DNA from 2 places in the Cerasibacillus sp. genome. Region 2 is predicted to be linked to the other one. Evidence: a T-box and tRNA genes for the amino acid it is inferred to sense, from the RefSeq annotation. Region 2 holds a T-box; the other holds one or more tRNA genes.
What was found. The T-box of region 2 lies ahead of glyQ (glycine--tRNA ligase subunit alpha). A T-box ahead of a tRNA ligase gene usually reads a tRNA of that ligase, here a tRNA-Gly.
Positions count from the first base shown of each region.

Region 1: it encodes a tRNA-Gly, which carries the amino acid that the T-box ahead of glyQ (glycine--tRNA ligase subunit alpha) is inferred to sense. The anticodon was not compared.

Region 1 covers NZ_DATBTY010000040.1:86,552-89,978, reverse strand. The annotation lists gene tig (trigger factor) at 1-521, opposite strand, end outside; gene VIG73_RS07745 (tetratricopeptide repeat protein) at 710-1,687, opposite strand; tRNA gene VIG73_RS07740 (tRNA-Gly) at 2,013-2,086, shown strand; tRNA gene VIG73_RS07735 (tRNA-Arg) at 2,090-2,163, shown strand; gene VIG73_RS07730 (metallophosphoesterase) at 2,549-3,055, opposite strand; gene VIG73_RS07725 (XTP/dITP diphosphatase) at 3,078-3,427, opposite strand, start outside.
Region 2 covers NZ_DATBTY010000083.1:189,727-193,153, forward strand. The annotation lists gene glyS (glycine--tRNA ligase subunit beta) at 1-326, opposite strand, end outside; gene glyQ (glycine--tRNA ligase subunit alpha) at 323-1,204, opposite strand; T-box leader at 1,262-1,432, opposite strand; gene recO (DNA repair protein RecO) at 1,486-2,232, opposite strand; gene VIG73_RS15515 (YqzL family protein) at 2,256-2,393, opposite strand; gene era (GTPase Era) at 2,502-3,407, opposite strand.

The DNA.
Region 1 (3,427 bases), on a different contig from region 2:
ACGAACCCTTCAAAATCAATAACGACTGTATCGCCTTCTTCAACAGCGCCTTCTTCTTTTACGATTAATTCAGCAAAACGCTCTTGCTCACGCTTAATTTCCTCATCAACATCTTCATCAGTAACTGTTACGTCTTGCGCTTCAACTTCTAAGCCTTTATAGTCACCTAGCTTTACTTCTGGTTTGACAGTTACTTCAGCTGTGAAGACAAGGTTTTTACCTCTTTCAATTTCCTCAATATCAATGGATGGTTGATCTACTGGTTCGATTTCAGTTTCTTCTATCGCTTCAACATACGCATTAGGTAAGACAATATCTAGCGCATCCTGGTAAAGAGCTTCTACTCCAAAACGTTTTTCGAAAATGACACGTGGAATTTTCCCTTTACGAAATCCAGGAAGTTCTATGTCCTTCACTACTTTGTTAAATGCTTGGTCAAGTGCTTTTTCAAATTGATCTGCACTCACCTCAAATGTTAGTACACCATCATTACCTTCTTTTTTTTCCCATTTGGCCGTCATTTTTTTCCCTCCAAAATCTATTATCCATACATATTGATTGTATGATTGTTCCATTGTTTATCACGTAAAGCATCATATGACTTTACATTGAATCCGTACCAATTCCTTATAAAAGGTATCAGCTTCCTAGTTTACAACCACTTTATTATATCATAATTATTATAGCTTTCAAGGATTGTCCTTGTTGTTTATTCATCTAGAATACTCAAATAAAGCTTTTCACATGTTTCGACTTCATTTATATAGAATAAAAGTTGTTCATCATACACTTCATTTGATTGGTCAGTCATATATGTATGCCCTAGAAAACGAACTGCTTCGGCTATTAGAGGTAACTCATCAGCATTCGGAAGTAAAGGATAATTAACAAAAAGATATCGTTCTAAAAGCCGTTTTATCATATCATATAATGTGGGATTATTTTGTTCTATGTCACTTATATGGCGTAATATCTCTTTGTGTTGTGGGGTTTCTTGGAGTGAAGGCGTTTTTGTAGGTATAAAACGTTTCGTGTCACCAAATTTCGAAACCGTCACAGATCGGCTAATTTGTTCATCCTGTAACCATTGAAATAATGCAGTTTTAATGACAGGATGGATTGATTGGTCCTTAGTCCATTGATATACTTCTTCAAGTGGTTGGGCATGAAGTTGCTTTAAATTTATGATGAGTTGCCATTGGTTTAAGACATTGTTTTCACGAATGGCTAGACGTAAAGCTTTCCGATATTGATGTGTTTTTTCTGCTATGAGACCGACATTAATCTCTTTGCTCCATTCATACAATTGTTGAAACTGAACTTTAACGACTTCTGGTATGTAAGGATCTTTTAATTCCTCAAGAACACGTTCCATTAACTCTTCATATTGATTTGTTTGTAATAACAGTGTCAAATATATATGTACATAATGATAATAGGCTACTTGATTCTTATCTTGCATTGCTCTTTTACATAAAGCATCCGCTTCCTCATATTGGCCTAATTCGATTAAACAGATCAATTTACCAATGATGATTTCATGTGATCCTTCATCATATTTAATCAGTTCGTTAAATTGATTTAAAGCTTCTATAAAGTTCTTTTCCTCCAATGCTCGTAAGCTACTCTCTTCTAATTTTTCTTTCCATTTTGGAAAAAGTACGATTTTGTTTTCTTCTGAATCCAACCGTTCAGCCACCTCCTTTTAGCCAACAATTCGAGAGTGATCTCTTAAACTGTTTGGTGTGTAAAGTTTAACATTTATTGATTGGAAGATTCAAGTAACTTTTAGAGATGCTTATCTTTGATTTCAGGAGAAATTAAGAAGGAAATGACGGTCATAATTATGCGAAACTGACGACCGACCTTGTGTAAGATATTATTTTTCTACAATAATCGCTAAGTTTTTATGCATTCCTTAAAAAATAAACCAATAAAAGTTATTTTTGGTATTGACAAAAAAAGTTATAGTGCCTATAATAAAATTTGTGACCAAAACGGAATAATAATTTGCGGGTGTAGTTTAGTGGCAAAACCTCAGCCTTCCAAGCTGATGTCGAGGGTTCGACTCCCTTCACCCGCTCCATTTGTCCCAGTAGCTCAGTTGGATAGAGCAACAGCCTTCTAAGCTGTGGGTCGGGGGTTCGAATCCTCCCTGGGACGCTAATTAATGAAACGCTGTAGACCTCGTGATTAAAGGGATACAGCGTTTTTTCATTATCATTTTATAGTTTGGTCTCAATAATGGAAATTGGGGTCGAGTTGGGAGCGGATTGAAAAATAACTTTCTGCACAAAACAGTTATATTAACAGTCTATCGGCGCTAATCACCTTATCACTAGAAAGTTAACATACCCAAAAACTCCTATTAGAAAACAACTCTTACTTCCTTAATCATAGAATTTTTTCAAAAAGTGATATAACGAATAAATATTTTTGTTTATCACCATACCAATAGGTACTGTATTCAACCACAAAAAAACGACCATATCTCTAAAATATTAGATCCATAGTCGTTTGTTACCTTCCGTTTATTAATAAGAGCAATCTATAAAATAAATTCGTCACTTAAGCCTGACACTTCTTCTCCGTTTAAAGAATAAAACGTAACTTTTACCCTTTTATTATTAACAATACGTAATAAAGCATATGTCGGCTCAATCCGACGACGTGGGAGACGAATACTTCCAGGGTTAATAAAAATTTGATTATTGATTTTCTCTGCACCTGCAATATGTGTATGTCCAAAACAGATGATTTGTGCATTTTCTTCCTCAGCGCGATATGAAAGTGTCATTAAATCTCGTTTCACATGATACAAATGGCCATGTGTAATAAAAAACGTGAAATCATTTTTCGTTACTGTGATATCATGTTTTAGACGATTATCATAATCACAGTTACCTCTAACCTTTACAAAGCCGTCCATTTCTTTTGCATCCATTGACAACTCCGAATCCCCGCAATGGATCATCCAATCTACATGGTGGCGTTGTTTCATGTCACTTAGCTCTTTCGTAAGACCATGGCTATCACTCGTTATTAACAATCGCATCTTGTCATCTCCCATTTAAAGGTTATGAAATTTGCTTTAACCAATCTTCTAATTGGTTCATCGCTTTCCGCCGGTGACTAATGGAATTTTTCTCTTCATTTGATAATTGTGCCATTGTTAGATGTTGATTTTCAGGAATAAAAATTGGATCATAACCAAATCCATTTGAACCTCTTTTATTCTCTGTAATCTTACCATTGCAATATCCTGTACGTGTAATTGTTTCTTTATCAGGCGCAGCGACAGCCAGGACACAAACAAATCGCGCTGTTCTTTGATTCTCTGGCACTGTCGCCAAGTCTTGTAAAACTTTTTCGATGTTTTTCTCATCATCTGTTGGTTCACCCGCATATCGTGCAGAATAGACACCTG
Region 2 (3,427 bases):
ATATCCTTAGTATATATATCATCTGTTGTTTTACCTTGTCCTCTTGTAAACCCAATGGCAGCTTTTGTCCAGTTTCCAGCAGCATCTTTGGCGATGCTGAGAGCTGGCCCTCGTACTTCTTCTTCTATCGTTTCCTGCTGGTCACTTACATTTCGAATTAAGATAGCTAATCTTCTCGGTGTAGAAAAGGTGACCAACTCTGAAAATGGGATGCGCATATCTTTAAACCATGATGTGGTACGTTCTTTTAATTCTCGCTCAGCTTGATCAATAAAACGAGCTGGCAATTCTTCAACACCGATTTCGAACAAAACATCTGTACTCATTTATTTTCCTCCTTTTTAAGCATTGGAAAGTCAAGCTCTTCTCTTTTTGCAACATAGGACTTGGCAATTTCTCTTGCTAGGTTACGAACACGTCCGATATAACCCGTTCTTTCAGTAACTGAAATAACTCCACGCGCATCTAATAAATTAAATGTGTGTGAACATTTTAAGACGTAATCATATGCCGGAAAAACGAGTCCTTTTTCCATGATTCGTTTAGCTTCTCCTTCATACATATTAAACAGCTTAAATAATAAATCAGTATCTGATAGATCAAACGTATAAGTTGAATGCTCATATTCAGGTTGTAAGAAAATATCGCCAACCGTAACTCCTTCTGTCCACTCTAAGTCAAATACATTTTCTTTGTCTTGAATGTATGAAGCAAGTCGTTCAATTCCATATGTTAATTCAACTGTAACAGGCTGGGCCTCTAAGCCACCAATTTGTTGAAAATAAGTAAATTGAGTAATTTCCATACCATCTAACCATACTTCCCATCCGAGTCCTGCAGCGCCAAGCGTTGGATTCTCCCAATTGTCCTCTACGAAGCGAATATCATGTTCTAAAGGATTTATTCCTATAGCTTTTAAAGAATCGAGATATAAATCTTGAATGTTTGCCGGAGATGGTTTTATCACAACTTGAAATTGATGGTGCTGGTATAACCGATTTGGGTTTTCACCGTACCTTCCATCTGCTGGTCGACGTGATGGTTCGACATAAGCTGCGCGCCAAGGTTCAGGTCCAAGACTGCGGAGTAATGTCATCGGCGACATCGTTCCTGCTCCTTTTTCAACATCATAGGCCTGTACGATAATACAATTTTGTTTTGACCAAAACTTTTGTAAGCTTAATATCATTTCTTGAATATTCATAATAGACCCTCCGTTTTCTAGGCTTATACATAAAAACGTCCCTATGTCTATTGGAGACATAGGGACGGTTAATCCGCGGTTCCACCCTATTTGCTCATAATAACATGAGCCGCTTATCAAAATATGCTCCAGAGTGCCTTCCTTACCAATTTACTATTCAGCTCACACGATCCTGAACTCGCTAGAAGTAATTAGAGGGTAAGTACTCTTCTCCATCCCAGCATGAAATATATGTAAAATCATACATTAGACATAGATGAAATGTCAAGTGTAATAAGGCATTATCCTTGTAAATCCTTTAATTGTTTTAAAAAACGACGTGATTTTAAATAATAGCCACCGTAATGATCATAATAAGCGTCAAGTATGCGACGAAATAACAATTTATTCTCATGCTTCACCGAAATGTTTCCAATTCGATCAAGACTAACATGTTGAAAAAGATGAAATAACTTAACTAATGTATCAGATAAGGACAAGGCATTGTCATCTATATGACGACAACTTTGGCAAAGAAGTCCACCTTCATTAATTGAAAAAGCAAATGGAAATTGTTTACTTAAGCAACGCACACACATATTAAGCACTGGGGAAAAACCACCAACTTCATACATTTTAAGTTCGTACATGATCATCGGAATATCTACTTCTTCTTTCTCAGCAATCCAATGCATCGTTTGATACAATTCATTTAGTAATAAATCTTGGGGTTTTTTTTCTTCAAGAATTTTATAAGTTAATTCTGAAAGATATGCTACATATGCTGTTTTATAAATATCTTCACGAATAGGCCGAAAGGATTCGATTATTTCTCCTTGTTGAATGGTACCAAGTCCTGAACGTAAATAAACCAAGAAAGTTCCATATATGAATGGCTGCGTGATGGCAGCCATTCTACTTTTTGGTTTTTTAGCACCTCTAGCCACCGCAGTGAACTTACCAATATGCTTTCCGAAAATAGTTACGATTTTATGTGTTTCTCTAAAATCTTGGGTTTTCAAAATAATTCCGTCGATTTTCTCAAGCACATTTTTTCCCCTCTCCTCATGCACTATTCTTTATTATCTAGACCAGATGTCATCTCTTGATTACCTTCTTGTAAAATAAATTCTTCTTCCAATTCCTTTAACAATAAATAGGTTTCAATATTTCCTGTTTTACTAAATAATTTCCAAGTTAAGTCAATCATAAAATCCACCTTCCTTATACTTGAAAAAATTATTAAACAGACATAGGCCATGACACTTCTTAGATTATCCCTGATAGAAAAAACAATGATGATTAAAAATTACCAGTACTAATATTCTTCTTCATTAAAACCAAATTGTTCTAAATGATACAATTTATTTCGCCAATCTTCTTGTACTTTTACCCATAATTCTAAAAACACTCTCGTACCTAATAATGCTTCAATATCACGCCGCGCTCTTACACCAATTTCTTTCAACATCTTACCTTGTTTACCGATGATAATCCCTTTTTGTGACTTTCTTTCCGTAATAATAGTTGCCTGAATATAGACTGTATTTGAGGATCGCTTTTCAATTGCATCAATCACAACTGCGATTGAATGCGGTATTTCTTCACGTGTTAATTGTAGTGCTTTTTCACGAATAAATTCACTAATAATAAAGCGTTCCGGATGATCTGTTACTTGCTCATCTGGATAATACTTTGGTCCCTCTGGTAATTGGTTGGCAATCATATCTAAAAGTTCTGGTATATTATTTCCTTCTCGAGCTGAGATAGGAACAATTTCTCTAAAGTTGCATTTTTCTTTATATAATTCAATCAATGGAAAAACATCGGCTTGATTGATCAAATCGACTTTATTAATGATTAAAAAGATCGGTTTCTTCATGGATTGCAGACGATCCATAATATATTGATCCCCTTTACCATAACCTTCTTCAGCATTAATCATAAATAGTATTACATCGACTTCATTTAATGTGTTTTCTGCTAATTTAACCATAAAATCGCCTAAGCGGTGTTTCGGTTTGTGGATACCTGGTGTGTCAATAAAAATAAACTGTGCATCATCTCGCGTTAAAACACCTTGAATTTTATTTCTTGTCGTTTGGGGTTTATCACTCATGATTGCTATTTTTTGACCAATAACATAATTTAAAAATGTTGATTTCCCTACATTTGGTCTTCCAATGATTGATATAAATCCTGATTTGTAATGATTGGTTTGCATATAATCCTCCACTTTTTATC